Regions from separate parts of the Mesorhizobium sp. WSM4806 genome, predicted to be linked through region 2. Evidence: predicted binding sites of a transcription regulator. Region 2 holds the regulator's gene; the other holds the start of a gene.
The links. Region 2 encodes HrcA, which represses chaperone genes, less so after heat shock. Its sites were predicted from a motif close to GTTAGCACTCNCNNNNNGNGAGTGCTAAC; they were not measured.

Region 1 (7,944 bases), on a different contig from region 2:
TTCCGCCAATCCCAGCGCAATAAATTTCCGGGTTCCGGAGTGCCCCGCGAGCAATGGTCTTGTCAGAACGAGCATACCGAATCTCGTAATGTAATAACGTTACTACTTAAAAGACAACGCCTGCGCCTGTCAACCCCTTCGCCCAACGCTTTCGGCTTGCCGATCACCGTCGCATTGCGCGGTGCGCAATTTCGATCAAACTGCCTCCACCAGTAAGCGATACCATGACCTGGCCAATGCGCAGTCCCACAGCGAGGAGCCATATGAACCCGACCGAGAAAGCGCTGTGGTTCGTCGAAAGCCATCTGCCGGAGGCCATCTCGCTCGACGATGTCGCCAACAGCAGCGGCGTGTCGCGCTTTCACGTGACGCGGGCTTTCGGTGCGGCGACCGGACGTTCGGTGATGGGCTACCTGCGTTCTCGCCGCCTGACCGAGGCGGCGCGCAGGCTCGCCGCCGGCGCACCGGACATCCTCTCGGTCGCGCTCGACGCCGGCTATGCCTCGCATGAGGCTTTCACCCGTGCCTTCCGCGACCAGTTCGGCACCACGCCGGAACTGGTGCGCGCGCAAGGCTCGCTCAAAAACCTCGATCTCGTGGAGCCGATCCTGATGGACCAGTCCTTCCTCACCAATCTCGAGCCGCCGCGTTTCGAAACCAGCCGGCCGTTCCTCATCGCCGGTCTCGGCGAGCGCTACAGCTGCGAAACCAGCGCCGGCATCCCGATGCAGTGGCAGCGGTTCGGCCCCTATATCGGCAACATTCCAGGCGAGGTCGGCGACGTCGCCTATGGCGTCTGCGTCAACGGCGACGATGCAGGCAATTTCGACTATATCGCCGGCGTCGAGGTGTCCGATTTTTCGGACCTGCCGAAGGAGTTTTCGCGCGTACGCGTGCCGATGCAGAAATACGCCGTGTTCGCCCATCGTGGCCACATCTCGACCATCCGCCGCACGGTCAACACGATCTGGAACAAATGGCTGCCGGCCTCCGGGCACAAGATTGCCGACGCGCCCGAATTCGAGCGCTACGGCCCCGAATTCGATCCGCGCAGCGGCAATGGCGGGCTGGAAGTCTGGATACCGGTCGGGTGAGGAAGGGCCAGTTTTCAACTTGTGTTGGAGACTAGTGTCGAGGCGCTCCGCCTTATCTTGCCTACTCCCCTTGTCCCACAAGGGGAGTAGGGAAAGACGCTACAACTCCAGGTTCCAGTTCTGGCCGACCAGATCCTTGCCGAAGGCGTGGTGGCGTTCCTGATTGGCCAGCTTGAACCCGGCCGCCTCGTAGATGCGGCGCGCTGAGGTGAGCACGTCGTTGGTCCACAGCGTCAACGTCTTGTAGCCCTTGGCACGGGCAAAGCGGATGCATTCCTCGACCAGCCGCCTGCCGATGCCGAGACCGCGCGCCGAGGGTTCGACGTAGAGCAGGCGCAGCTTCGCCACCGCGTCCGACTGGCGCACGACGAAGACCGAGCCGACGACTTCCCCTTCCCGCTCGGCGATCCAGCTGCGTTCCCATTTCGGATCGTAGGATTTGGCGAAAGCGCCGAGGATTTCGGCGACCAGCGCCTCATAAGTTTCGTCCCAGCCATATTCCTGCGCGTAGAGCAGGCCCTGGCGATGGATGATCCAGCCGATGTCGCCGACCTGCAAGGACCGCAGCATGTAAAGGACCTTGGGCTCTGCACTCTCGCCCAGTAGGTGCTGCACCGTCTGCATCGCCTTGACCAGCCTGTCCTGTTCCGGTGCGGAAAGCCGCTCGAGCAGGGCCGCGACCTGATCGTGCGAACCCTGGTTCAGCGGCGCGAACGCCGCTCTTCCCGCCGGCGTCAGCGCAATCGACGAGCGCCGCGCATCGGCTCGCGTCGCCACGCGCTCGACCAGACCACGCTCCTCGAATTTTTTCAGCAACCGGCTGAGATAGCCGGGGTCGAGACCGAGATCGCGCGCAAGATCGGTGGCGGTCAGGCCATCGCGATGCGCCAGTTCATAGAGCACCCGAGCCTCGGTCAGCGAGAAGGCGCTTTTCAGCAGCCCTTCATCGAGCAGCCCGATCTGGCGGGTGTAGAAGCGGTTGAAGCCCCGCACCGCATCGATCCGCTCCCTGCCGGGTTGATGATGAATCGTCATGGCATCCTCCTGCCAGCACAAGATCAACCATTTAGTTGACTTAGTCAAGTATCAGTTCGAAGCAGGCTGCGGCTGTCGATCAGCTCACTCAGCGCCTTGACTCTCGCCAGCCACCGGCTTATCTCACCGCCACGTTAGCACTCGCCATTGGTGAGTGCTAAGCGTAGGTCCGGCGCCGCCGGGCTTATAGGTTTGTCCGGCGCCGCCGGACGGAGGAACTATTCTCACCATTCTCACCGAGGAATAAAAAATGGCAAAGTCGAAGTTCCGCCCGCTTCATGACCGCGTGGTCGTACGCCGGGTTGAATCCGAATCCAAGACTGCCGGCGGGATCATCATCCCCGACACGGCGAAGGAAAAGCCGCAGGAAGGCGAGATCATCGCCGTTGGTTCCGGCGCCCGCGACGAAGCCGGCAAGCTCGTCCCGCTGGACGTCAAGGCCGGCGATCGCATCCTGTTCGGCAAGTGGTCGGGCACCGAAGTCAAGCTCAATGGCGAAGACCTTCTGATCATGAAGGAATCCGACATCATGGGCATCATCGGCTGAATATCGGCCTCACCATCGCTTAAACCCCGGGCTCAATTCAAGCCCCTGCCAGGAGCTAAAAATGGCTGCCAAAGACGTAAAATTTTCTCGCGATGCCCGTGAGCGCATGCTGCGCGGCGTCAACATCCTCGCCGACGCAGTGAAGGTCACGCTCGGCCCCAAGGGCCGCAACGTGGTCATCGACAAGTCGTTCGGCGCCCCGCGCATCACCAAGGACGGCGTCACCGTCGCCAAGGAAATCGAGCTTGAGGACAAGTTCGAGAACATGGGCGCGCAGATGGTCCGCGAAGTTGCTTCGAAGACCAACGACATCGCCGGCGACGGCACCACGACCGCGACCGTTCTGGCGCAGTCGATCGTCCAGGAAGGCCACAAGGCGGTTGCCGCCGGCATGAACCCGATGGACCTGAAGCGCGGCATCGACCTCGCGGTCAGCGACGTCGTCTCGACGCTGATCAAGAACGCCAAGAAGATCAAGACCTCGGAAGAGGTTGCCCAGGTCGGCACCATCGCCGGCAATGGCGATGCTTCGGTCGGCTCGATGATCGCCGAAGCGATGCAGAAGGTCGGCAATGAGGGCGTCATCACGGTCGAGGAAGCCAAGACCGCCGAGACCGAACTCGAAGTCGTCGAAGGCATGCAGTTCGACCGCGGCTATCTCTCGCCCTACTTCGTCACCAACGCCGACAAGATGGTTGCGGATCTGGAAGACGCCTACATCCTTCTCCACGAGAAGAAGCTCTCCAATCTGCAGGCCATGCTGCCGATCCTCGAGGCTGTCGTGCAGACCTCGAAGCCGCTGGTCATCATCTCGGAAGACGTCGAAGGCGAGGCCCTGGCCACGCTGGTCGTCAACAAGCTGCGTGGCGGCCTGAAGATCGCCGCCGTCAAGGCGCCGGGCTTCGGTGATCGCCGCAAGGCCATGCTGGAAGACATCGCCATCCTCACCGGTGGACAGGTCATTTCCGAAGACCTCGGCATCAAGCTCGAAAATGTCGGCCTCAACATGCTCGGCCGCGCCAAGAAGGTGTCGATCTCCAAGGAGAACACCACCATCGTCGACGGCGCCGGCAAGAAGGCCGAGATCCAGGGCCGCGTCGCCCAGATCAAGCAGCAGATCGAGGAGACCACCTCGGACTATGACAAGGAGAAGCTGCAGGAACGTCTCGCCAAGCTGGCGGGCGGCGTTGCCGTCATCCGCGTCGGCGGTGCGACCGAGATCGAAGTCAAGGAAAAGAAGGACCGCGTCGACGACGCCCTCAACGCGACCCGCGCGGCCGTCGAAGAAGGCATCGTTCCCGGCGGCGGCGTCGCACTCCTGCGCGCTTCGCTGGCCATCACCGTCAGCGGCGCCAACTCCGACCAGACCGCTGGCATCAGCATCGTGCGTCGCGCGCTGCAGGCTCCGGCCCGCCAGATCGCGGCCAACGCCGGTGCGGAAGCATCGATCGTTGCCGGCAAGATTCTCGAGAACACGGGCCCGACCTTCGGCTTCAACGCCCAGACCGGCGAATATGGCGACATGATCGCCATGGGTATCGTCGATCCGGTCAAGGTCGTGCGCACAGCTCTTCAGGACGCGGCCTCGGTCGCCGGCCTGCTGGTCACCACCGAAGCCATGATCGCGGAGGCTCCGAAGAAGGAGTCGGCTGGCGGCGGCATGCCAGGCGGCATGGGCGGGGGCGGCATGGGCGGCATGGGCGGCATGGACTTCTAAGAAGTCCATAAGCACGCCCATGAATCTAAGTTGCTCAAGCCCGCAAGCGGGCTTGAGTGGCGGCATGGGTTTCTAAGAAGTCCATAAGCACGCCCATGAATCTAAGTTGCTCAAGCCCGCAAGCGGGCTTGAGTGGCGGCATGGATTTCTAATCCAACATTGCCTCGCATTCACGGAAAGGGCGCCGAAAGGCGCCCTTTTTGTTTGCTTTATTTAGCGGGCTGCCCGGCTCAGAAGGCGGCGTCAATGCGCCGTGTCAGCTCCCCTTTGGCAGGCAAGGCACCTTCAATCAGCGCAGCAACTTCATCTGCCACCGCCAGCACCGGGGCGCGGTCGCGGCTGGCGCGCGCGATCACCATCAGCCCTTCCAGCGACGATTCGACAAGCAGCGCCAGGGCGCGGGCGCGGCGCTCAGGCACCCCTGCCCTGACGAAGGCCGCCTGCAGCAGGCCTACCCATTGCTCAAAAGCCGACCGGCACAGTTCGGCCAACTCCGGCACGTCGGCCGGCGAGTCCAGCACCACGGGTGCGATCGGACAGCCAAGCGTGAACTGGTTGTCCTCCAGCATGCGTGCGACCGACTGGTAGATGTGGTGGACAGCCACCGCCGGATCCATTTCGGCGGTCAGCTCTTCGGCAAGCCATCGAGACACCTTGTCCACGCTGTCGCGCGTCACCTCGATGACCAATTGGTCCTTGCCGCCCGGAAAATGAAAGTAGAGCGATCCTCTCGGCGCACCGGAGGCGCTCAAGATGTCGTTGAGCGAGGTGCCGTGATAGCCGCGCTGCCTCAGCAGCAGCGCCGTCGCCTCGATCATGCGGATGCGGGTGTCGTTCGCCATGTCAACCTCTGTCAGGAGTGAGCTTTATAGGCTTGCGCCAAATATGACAATCGGTCTATATAGTATGTAGATCAGTCTATATATTCGGCTTTTCATCGAAGAGGAGAACGACAAAATGACCATCCGTGAAGCAGAGGCCCAATGGCAGGGTTCGTTGAAAGAAGGCTCGGGCCGTCTGCGGCTCGGCAGCGGCGTCTTCGAAGGCGCCTATTCCTTCCCGTCGCGCTTCGAAAACGGTCCCGGCACCAATCCCGAGGAATTGATTGCGGCGGCACATGCCGGCTGCTTTTCAATGGCGTTGAGCGCCATACTGGGCAACGGCGGCCATGTCCCCGTAGGGATTCACACCGTCGCCAAGGTGCATCTCGGCACGAGCACGGCCGGACCGACGCTCACCCGCATCGACCTCGAAACGGAAGCCGAAATCCCGGGCCTGGCGCCCGAGGAATTCCAGCGCCTTGCCCAATCGGCGAAAGCAACATGCCTCGTCTCCCGGGCTTTGGCGGGCGTGGCGGATATCAGGCTCAAGGCCGACCTCGTCACGGCCGCCGCTGCGGAAAAATGAAATCAGGAGGTACCGAGATGAAACGGGATAGCATCATTGTCGTCCATCCCGACGACCAATCCAGACAGACGGCCGATATCATCCGGCGCTTCAACGACGTGTTCCAGCTTCATGATCCGTCGGCGCTCGCCGAGCTGGTGGCCGAGGACTGCGTCATCGAAAACACCGTGCCGGCGCCGGATGGCGCCCGCCATGCCGGCCGTGAGGCATGCGTGCGGCTGTGGTCGGCGATCGCCAGCGAACCCGGCACCCGCTTCGACGTTGAAGAAACGTTCGTCGCCGGTGAGCGGGCGACAATCCGTTGGCGCTACTGGCCCGCCGAAGGCAACTCCATCCGTGGCGTCAATCTGATGCGCGTTGCGGACGGGCTGATCGTCGAAGCGATGGGATATGTAAAGGGATAGCACCGGCGGCTCTACCGCTCGGTCAGCGCCAGTTTTGCGCCGAGCGCGACGAAGGCGCCGGCGAAGGTGCGGCGCATCCAGGTGAGCACCATCGGCCGCGACACGACATGGCTGCGGATCGAGGCGGCGAAGATGCCGTAGCCGACAAAGACGATGAAGGTCAAAAGCATGAAGACGGAGCTGAGCTCCAGCATCTTTGACAGCGCATGCGGTTCGGCGGTGCTGACGAACTGCGGCAGGAAGGCGAAGAAGAAAATCGACAGCTTCGGGTTGAGGATGTTGATGAGGATGCCTGAGGTGATCACCTTGCCGGTCGTGCGCGGCGCGACATCCTGCCCGACGTTCAAGCTGCCGCTCTCCTTCAGCGTGTTCCACGCCATGTAGAGCAGATAGGCGACGCCCAGGTATTTCAGCGTCTCGAAGGCGAGCGCGCTGGTGTGCAGCAGCGCCGCCAGACCGGTGATGGCGGCCGCCATGTGCGGAATGATGCCGAGCGTGCAACCAACAGCCGCGATGATGCTGGCGCGCGCGCCACGCGAAAGTCCGGCGCTCAGCGTATAGAGAACGCCGGTGCCGGGCGAAGCCACGACGATCAGCGACGTCAACAAGAATTCGATGCTCACGATGCGTCCTCCGGTGACCTGCCGCCGGCAAGGTAGCCAGCGAAACGCGCGGGCACAAGCCAGCCCGAGGACCGTTAGTGCCTCATTTCGAATTTCGGGTCACGACCCAAGGCGGTATCCCTCGGCGGGATTTTAAAACCAACTCCCGTAGGCGACGTTTCGTCAGAATCGTCAGCTCGTTTCCTAAGGCAAACCTTGCACTGTTGGCCCTGCCGTCATCGCATTGGCCTGACTTTGGATACCACCTTCACTGCGAACGAGGCCAGTCCGGTGCCAGTCCGGAACACTTCTTGACCCGATGCCGTGTAAGCTACAAACTTGTCCTTGCGCCGTGACCACCTCTCCTGAAGCGGGATAATCGTCATGTGTCACAAATCCTTTGGATCGCAGGAGCTGACGAAAGGCAAGGTTGCGGCGCATGCCCTGTCCTGCGCCGCTGTGTTGTTCTTTGTTGCGCGCCCGGTTTTCACGATGCTTCGCTCTGGCAGACAAATGCTTGCGGCGGCTCTCCTGCTTGGACTTTGCGCCAGCGCGAGCGCCGATGACGTGCTTTTCGAAAACGTCCGTATCTTCGACGGGAAGGGCGCCGCACTTTCGGCTCCGTCGAGTGTGCTGGTGCAGGGCAACCTGATCGCGCGGATTTCGACAAGTCCCATCGCGGCCGAGGGCGCGCAGCGCATCGCCGGCAACGGGCGAACGCTGATGCCGGGGCTGATCGATGCGCATTGGCACGCAATGCTGATTGCATCCACCCCGGCAGAGGCGATGGGCGACATCGGCTTCGCCAATCTTGCGGCCGGCGACGAGGCGACGGATACGCTGATGCGCGGCTTCACCACCGTTCGCGACGTGGGCGGGCCGGCGTTCGGCCTCAAGCGCGCGATAGATCAAGGCATCATCGCGGGTCCGCGCATCTATCCGTCCGGAGCCATGATCACCGTGACCAGCGGGCATGGGGATTTCCGCCAGCTTAGCGACTTGCCTCGGACGATCGGCGGCTTGTTCACCCCCATGGAGAGGAACGGCGGCAGCATAGTCGTGGACAGCCCCGACGAGGTGCGTTTGCGCGCCCGCGAGCAATTCATGCAGGGGGCCGCGCTGCTGAAGCTGACAGCGG
Region 2 (7,944 bases):
TAGCACGATCATGCCGGCCGGCGTGGCGCGCAGGCGGGCATTGCCGATCGGCGCCACCAGCCCCTCGCCCTGCAGCATGGACAGCCGCGCCGTCGACAGGCCGCGGCCGGAAAACGCTTCATAGCGAGAGAGGTCGATGCCCTCGGCCAGCCTCAGCCCCATCAACAGGAACTCGTCGGCCTCTTCCGAGCGCGTCAGGATCTCGCCGCCGGTGACGCCATGGCCCTTGGCCTCGACCAGATTGGCCCAGGTTTCCGGCATTCTTTCGGCGATCGTCACCACGCGACGGCCGTTTTCGACGAAGCGGCCATGCGCGCCGGGACCGACGCCGACATATTCGCCATAGCGCCAATAGGTGAGATTGTGCCGGCTTTCGGCGCCTGATCTGGCGTGGTTCGAAATCTCATAGGCAGGCAGCCCATGCGCAGCGGTGATCTCCTGCGTCAGCGCATAGAGATCGGCGGCATGGTCATTGTCGGGAATAGCGAATTTCCTGGCCGCATGCAGCGCGTGGAACGGCGTGCCTTCCTCGATGGTCAACTGGTAGAGCGACAAATGGTCGGCGGCATGGCCGATCGCCTGCTCGAGCTCCGCCTGCCACGCTTCCGCTGTCTGGCCGGGCCGTGCGTAGATCAGATCGAACGACAGCCGCGGGAAAATCTCACGCGCCAGGCCAATCGCGTGCAGCGCTTCATCGACATTGTGCAGCCGGCCGAGAAAGCGCAAATCCTTGTCGTTCAGCGCCTGCACGCCGAGCGACACCCGGTTGACGCCTGCCGCCCGATAGCCGCGAAAGCGCTCGGCCTCGACCGAAGACGGGTTGGCTTCCAGCGTCACCTCGATGCCGGCAGGCACCGTCCAGTTCTTCGCCACCGCGTCCAGCACCGTCGCCACGGTTTGCGGCTTCATCAGCGATGGCGTGCCGCCGCCGAGAAAAATGCTGGTCACCTCGCGCGGTCCGGTGCGGTTGCGCATCGTCGCAAGCTCGGTCTCGAAGGCGCGCGCGAAACGCTCCTGGTCGACCGGCTGGTGGCGGACATGGCTGTTGAAGTCGCAATAGGGGCACTTGGCCGCGCAGAACGGCCAGTGCACGTAGACGCCGAAACCGGGGCTGCGGTCGAGCAGCATGGTCATTTCACCGCCGATCGCGCCAAATCCAGTCTGGCCTGCGCGAATTTCTGGAAGGCGCGAGCGCGATGCGACAATGCCGTCGGCTGGCCGGGCTTCCAGCCATGTTTCTCCTCTGCGGTCATTTCGCCGAAGGTCTTTTCGAAACCGTCCGGCACGAACACCGGGTCGTAGCCGAAGCCGAGTTCGCCACGCGGCGGCCATACCAGCGTGCCCTCGACCTCGCCACGGAAATATTCGGCCGCGCCGTCGGGAAAGGCCAGGCAGATGACGGCGACGAAGCTGCCCTTGCGCTGCGCAGGCGCAACCGCGCCGATTTCCTGCAACGCCACTTCGGCTCGCTGCATCGCCATGCCGAAGTCGCGGCTCCCGTCGGGCGCCTCGGCCCAGTTGGCGGTATAGACGCCGGGCGCTCCGCCCAGCGCATCGACACACAGGCCGGAATCGTCCGACAATGCCGGCAGGCCTGTCGTCTTGGCGGCGGCAAAGGCCTTGATATAGGCGTTCTCCTCGAAGGTGGTGCCGGTCTCGTCCGGCTCCGGCAGGCCATATTCCTTGGCCGACTTCGCTTCTATGCCGAACGGCGCCATCAGATCGGCGAATTCGCGCAATTTGCCGGCATTGTGGCTGGCGACAACGATCTCATGTCCATCAAGCGAATGCATCAGATGCCCCAAATTCTTGGTTCGGCGAATTCGATCGAATTGCCGGAGGGGTCGCGAACATAGATCGAGCGGCCACCCTGCGGCCATTCGAACTCGCTTTCGATGGCGATTTTCTTTCGCTCAAGATGCGCTCTCCAGCGCACGATCTCGTCCGCGCTCGCCGCAAAGCAGAGATGGCCGTCGCCGACCGTGCCGTGCGGCGGCACTTTCAGCCTGGCATCGGGCGCCGGCGGCACCTTGGTCGCCTCGGCGTTGAAGATGAGCAGCACGCCGTCCCCGCAACGGAAGAAAAGATGCCTGCCGTCGACCTTGCCCAGCAGATCGAGCCCGAGCACATCGGTGTAGAATTTTTCCGCGGCATCGAGGTCGGTGACGTACAGCGCTGATTCGAGGATGGCAGAGGGTGTCACGAGGCACCCCCCTCTGGCCTGCCCTCTTTGCCAAAACTTGGCATCTCCCCCTCAAGGGGGGAGATTGGCAGCTTCAGCGCTTCCGCACATCCCACGCCGCCGACAGTTGGCGAAAGCCGATTGAATACCCGATCTCCCCCCTTGAGGGGGAGATGGCCGGCAGGCCAGAGGGGGGCGGACAAGCTCGGCATTTTCAGGACTACGCCACGGCCATCTGCTGCAGGCTGACCAGTCGCGCAATACCTTTCTTGGCCAATTCCATCAGCGCCGCAAATTGCTCTTCCGAGAAAGGCTCGCCCTCGGCCGTGCCTTGTATCTCGACAATGCCGCCCTTGCCGGTCATGACGAAATTGGCGTCGGTGCCGGCCGATGAATCCTCGAGATAGTCGAGGTCGATGACCGGCTGGCCGTCGTGGATGCCGCAGGAGATAGCCGCGACATGGTCCTTCAGCACCTTGGCGACGCTGGCCATCTGCCGGGCTTCCATCCAGCGCAGGCAGTCGTAAAGCGCCACCCAGCCGCCGGTGATCGAGGCGGTGCGCGTGCCGCCATCGGCCTGGATCACGTCGCAGTCGACGGTGATCTGCTGCTCACCCAGCGCCTGCAGATCGACCACTGCGCGCAGCGAACGGCCGATCAGCCTCTGGATTTCCAGCGTGCGGCCGCCTTGCTTGCCAGCCGAAGCCTCGCGGCGCATGCGCTCGCCGGTCGAGCGCGGCAGCATGCCGTATTCCGCCGTCACCCAGCCCTTGCCGGAATTGCGCATCCAGCCCGGCACCTTTTCCTCGAGGCTGGCGGTGCACAGCACGTGGGTGTCGCCGAACTTCACCAGGCACGAGCCTTCCGCGTGCTTGGAGACGCCGCGCTCAAAGGAGATGGCGCGCATTTCGTCGAATTGGCGTTTGGAAGGGCGCATTCAGGCTTCTTTCTTGTCGTTTTAGGAGTCGTGGCCGGCTTGTAGCCGCACGCGACGAGAGGCGCAAAGGAAAATGGACCAGTTGCGCGGGCGCGGCCGATGTCTATATCCTTGGGCCGGAGGTATTTGGCTCGAATGACCAAGGCAGTCGATCCCGGTTCCCAGTCGGCGGCAGCGCTCCAATCCCCCGCGCTTCAATCGCCTGCGCTTCAATCGCTCGACATGCGCTCGCGCGACATCTTTCGGCGCATTGTCGATTCCTATCTGAAGGACGGCGAGCCGGTCGGCTCGCGCAGCCTGTCGCGTATCCTGCCGTCTTCGCTGTCGCCGGCCACCATCCGCAATGTGATGAGCGATCTCGAGCATCTCGGCCTGATCTACGCGCCGCATATCTCGGCCGGCCGATTGCCGACCCAGGCCGGCCTGCGCTTCTTCGTCGATGCCTTCATGGAGCTTGGTGATCTCTCCGACGAGGAGCGCCGCACCATCGAGGCGCAGGTACGCGCCTCCGGCTCTGGTGCGACGCTGGAGCACATGCTCACCGAGGCGAGCCAGATGCTGTCCGGCATGTCGCGCGGCGCCGGCCTCGTGCTTGCCGCCAAGAACGAGGTGGCGCTCAAGCATATCGAATTCATCCAGCTCGAGCCGAACAAGGCGCTGGCCGTGCTGGTGTCGCAGAACGGCGACGTCGAAAACCGCGTCGTCGACCTGCCCGCCGGCATCACCGTCTCGCAACTGCACGAAGCCTCGAATTTCCTCAACGCCCATATCCGCGGTCGCACGCTGGCCGAGGCGCGGGTCGAGATCGCCCGCATCAAGGAAGAAACCAGGGCCGCCCTCGACACGCTGTCGCAGGATTTGGTCGAGAAGGGCCTTGCTGTCTGGGCAGGCGCCGAGAGCGGCTTGCCGGCGCGTCTCATCGTGCGCGGTCGCGCCAATCTGCTGGAAAATGTCACCGCCCAGGCCGACATCGAGCTGCTGCGGCATTTGTTCGAGGATCTGGAGACGCAGGACGGGCTGATCCAGCTTCTCGACCTCGCCGAGGAAGGCTCCGGCGTGCGCATCTTCATCGGCTCGGAGAACAAGCTGTTTTCGCTGTCGGGCTCGTCGCTGGTCGTGGCGCCCTATCGCGACAAGGACGCCCGCGTCATCGGCGCGCTCGGCGTCATCGGCCCGACCCGGCTGAACTACGCACGCATCGTGCCGATGGTCGACTATACCGCGCAGCTTATTTCCCGCATGCTGCGATAATGCATGTCGCCCAAAAAACCGAAGCGCGTCGCACGGATCCTTCCAACGCGACACGCTTAAGGGAACCTCAAGGAGAAAAAAATGGCGCTGGAATCATTCAAGGCTCAGATCAGCCTGTTGCTCGAGCAGATGATCAACCAGCCCGAGGATCAGCATGAAGTGCAGGAGCAGTTGCGCGAAAAGCTGGGGGAGATGCGCGCCATGGGCCTGCCGCTGCCGGCCGATCTCGTCGCGCTGGAAAAGCGCCTCGACGACGATTTCTACGCCGCCGGGAACTGAGCCCGAAAGGTGCAAGGACGGCTAGCCGACCGGCGAGCATGAGGATCTCGTGACCGGCTTCGTCGTCTCCGGCGACGCGGTCTGGGGCCGACCGGCAAGTGATGCGGTGCCCCGAGGGCGGCGGCGGTTGCATCTGGCCGTCACCTGCGGGCGAGGATGTATTCAGCATGCGACCCCGTCGGATATTTTCAAACGGCAGACTAGCTTGCGCGGCCGAAGGCTTTATCCTGCCTGGTCGAGACTTAGTTGCCTGACTCACTTGATTGCCTGACCCTTGCCCATCTGACCTCTTGGGAGCGAAACCAATGAACAAGCCCGCCACCACCGTGCCTGTGCCCGGCCGCGGCCGCATCTACAATTCGATCACCGAGACGATCGGCGACACGCCGCTGGTGCGGCTCGACAAGTTCGCCGGGGAAAAGGGCGTCGTCGCCAATCTGCTGGCCAAGCTCGAATTCTTCAACCCGATCGGCTCGGTCAAGGATCGCATCGGCGTCTCGATGATCGAGGCGCTGGAGGCATCGGGCAGGATTGCGCCCGGCAGGACCACGCTGATCGAGCCAACCTCGGGCAACACCGGCATCGCGCTCGCCTTCGCCGCCGCCGCCAAGGGCTACAAGCTGATCCTGACCATGCCGGAAACCATGTCGGTCGAACGCCGCAAGATGCTGGCGCTGCTCGGCGCCGAACTGGTGCTGACCGAAGGGCCGAAAGGCATGAAAGGCGCCATCGCCAAGGCCGACGAACTGGCCGCGACGCTGCCCGACGCCATCATTCCGCAGCAGTTCGAGAATCCCGCCAATCCGGAAATTCACCGCCGCACCACTGCCGAGGAAATCTGGAACGACACTCATGGCGAAGTCGACATCTTCGTCGCCGGCATCGGCACCGGCGGCACCATCACCGGCGTCGGCCAGGTGCTGAAGCAGCGCAAGCCCTCCGTGCATGTCGTCGCCGTCGAGCCGGAAGCCTCGCCGGTGCTGTCGGGCGGCCAGCCCGGCCCGCACAAGATCCAGGGCATCGGCGCCGGCTTCGCGCCGAAGATCCTCGACACGACCATTTATGACGAGATCGTCAAGGTCTCCAACGAGGATTCGGTCGCCAATGCGCGGCTTGTCGCCCGCCTCGAAGGCGTGCCGGTCGGCATCTCGTCGGGCGCTGCCCTGCAGGCGGCGATCGTCGTCGGCTCGCGGCCGGAGAACGAGGGCAAGAACCTGGTGGTCGTTATTCCGTCCTTCGCCGAACGCTATCTGTCGACGATCCTGTTCGAAGGGCTGGGGGCTTAGGCATATTTGTGCCGGCCTGCGGTTGCGGTTTCCTGCGCTTCCGTAGCGCCCGCCAATTGTCGAAGCCGGCGCCGCCCCTCACCTGCCTGCCGGCATTCGCACCCCGTAAACGGGGCGAGGGGGCGCTCTCATTGACGGGTTCGCCAATCGCCAGCGTTGCAGAAAAAAGTGCCGACACCGCGACCAGCCTATTTCTCCCCGTTTACGGGGAGAAATGCCCGGTCCACCCTCCGCAGCTGCTGCGGAGGACGGGCAGGGCAATGAGGGGCGGCACCAGCGGTCGGCCTTAGATCCCAAACATCGGATCATGTCTGACCCCGGCCTTTCCCTGACCTCATTCTTCGGCTGCGAGCCCAGCCCGTCGTGCCTGCAGGAACCGGCGCACGGCCGGGTCGCGTTCGAGGCCGATCGCCCTGTTATAGGCCTCGGTAGCCTCCCGAGTTTTGCCGAGCCTGGCCAGAAGGCCCGCGCGGGCGGCCCAATAAGGCTGATAATCATGCAGCCGTTTCTCGTCGCCAAGCTCATCAAGTGCACTCAATCCCGCCGCGGCGCCGTCGGCCTCGGCAAGGGTCACCGCGCGGTTGATCGAGACCACCGGCGAGCCGGCAATCACCGACAGCGCATCATAGAGCTGTTTAATCGCGGCCCAGTCGGTCCGGCCGGTCAGCCGCCTTGTCGTATGGGCGGATTGCACGGCTGCCTCGAGCTGGTAGCGGCCGACGACGCGCTTGGCCGCGGCGTGCTTCAGCAATGTCTCCGCTTCGTCAATCAACGCGCCGTCCCACAGCCCAAGCTCCTGCTCGGCCAATGGCACATAGTCCCCGGCGGCGTTGCGCCGCGCCGCACGCCGCGCCTCGGCAAACAGCATCAGCGCCAGCAGGCCAAGCGCTTCCGGCTCATCCGGCATCAGCGAGGCTACCAGCCGGCCGAGCCAGATGCCTTCGGTCGCGAGATTGCGGCGGCGGGTTTCGGTGCCGGCCGGGTCGGACCAGCCTTCGGCGAACGCGGCGTAGATCGCTTCCAGCACCGCATCCAGCCGCTCGCCAAGCTCTGCCCGCTCCGGCACGCGGAACGGAATGCCGGTCTCGCGGATGCGGCTTTTGGCGCGCACCAGGCGCTGGCCCATCGTTGCCGGCGATACCAGGAAGGCCGAGGCGATCGTCGCTGCGTCGAAGCCCAGAATGGCCTGCAGGATCAGCGGCGCGCGTACGCCAGCCTCGATCGCCGGATGGGCACAGGCAAACATCAGTCGCAGCCGCTCATCGGGCAGGTCTTCATCGATCATGCGGGCCTCGATCTCCTCGGCGATCAGCCTGAGATGGTCGCGGCTCGCCTCGCTGGTCAGCCGCCGCCGGATCGCGTCGACGCGGCGTCTGCACGCCACCGCCAGCAGCCAGGCTTCTGGCTTCTGCGGCACGCCGGTCTGCGGCCAGCGCTCCAGCGCCGCCACAAAGGCGTCGGCCAGCACGTCCTCGGCGCCGGCCACGTCGCGCGTGCGGGCGGCGAGGAAGGCGATGAGCTTGCCGTAGCTTTGCCGGGCGGCCGCTTCCGCCGCCGCCCGGGCGACCTCCAGGTCATTCGTCATCACATGGTTTGTTCCCAGATCGGCCGCACCTCGACTGTGCCGGTGCTGGCAGCTGGGCATCGCGCCGCCCAGGCAATAGCCGCGTCGGCGTCCTCCGCCTCGATCATGTAGAAACCGGCGAGCTGCTCCTTGGTATCGGCGTAGGGACCGTCGAGCACGTTGGTCTTGCCGTTGGCCATCCGTACCGAGGTCGCGGCTTGGGTCGGCTTCAGCCGGTCACCGGCCAACCAGGAGCCGGACTTCTTCAACGCCTCGGTATAGGCGCCATAGGCTGCGCTGATCTCGTACGTCTTCTCCGTCGGCGCGGCCGCCATCGCGGCTTCGTTCACGTAGATCAAAAGCATGTATCGCATGGTCTTCTCCATTTTCGAAGGCCGCATCGTTGCAAGCCGAACGTATGTCGCGCGGCCTCGCGCGATTTCGA

Region 1: groES (co-chaperone GroES) is a predicted target of HrcA. The motif match lies at 2,263-2,291, and genes of this name have one in related genera.

What each region holds. Positions count from the first base shown of each region.
Region 1 covers NZ_JBVVQZ010000011.1:105,253-113,196, forward strand. Annotated here, with positions in the region: gene AC0L2M_RS18035 (AraC family transcriptional regulator) at 264-1,094, shown strand; gene AC0L2M_RS18040 (bifunctional helix-turn-helix transcriptional regulator/GNAT family N-acetyltransferase) at 1,194-2,129, opposite strand; gene groES (co-chaperone GroES) at 2,380-2,676, shown strand; gene groL (chaperonin GroEL) at 2,738-4,393, shown strand; gene AC0L2M_RS18055 (TetR/AcrR family transcriptional regulator) at 4,624-5,235, opposite strand; gene AC0L2M_RS18060 (OsmC family protein) at 5,351-5,800, shown strand; gene AC0L2M_RS18065 (nuclear transport factor 2 family protein) at 5,818-6,204, shown strand; gene AC0L2M_RS18070 (LysE family translocator) at 6,216-6,827, opposite strand; gene AC0L2M_RS18075 (metal-dependent hydrolase family protein) at 7,320-7,944, shown strand, end outside.
Region 2 covers NZ_JBVVQZ010000005.1:87,390-95,333, forward strand. Annotated here, with positions in the region: gene hemW (radical SAM family heme chaperone HemW) at 1-1,134, opposite strand, end outside; gene rdgB (RdgB/HAM1 family non-canonical purine NTP pyrophosphatase) at 1,131-1,793, opposite strand; gene AC0L2M_RS09890 (VOC family protein) at 1,793-2,203, opposite strand; gene rph (ribonuclease PH) at 2,403-3,119, opposite strand; gene hrcA (heat-inducible transcriptional repressor HrcA) at 3,255-4,370, shown strand; gene AC0L2M_RS09905 (hypothetical protein) at 4,452-4,649, shown strand; gene cysK (cysteine synthase A) at 4,955-5,935, shown strand; gene AC0L2M_RS09915 (RNA polymerase sigma factor) at 6,270-7,520, opposite strand; gene AC0L2M_RS09920 (YciI family protein) at 7,520-7,873, opposite strand.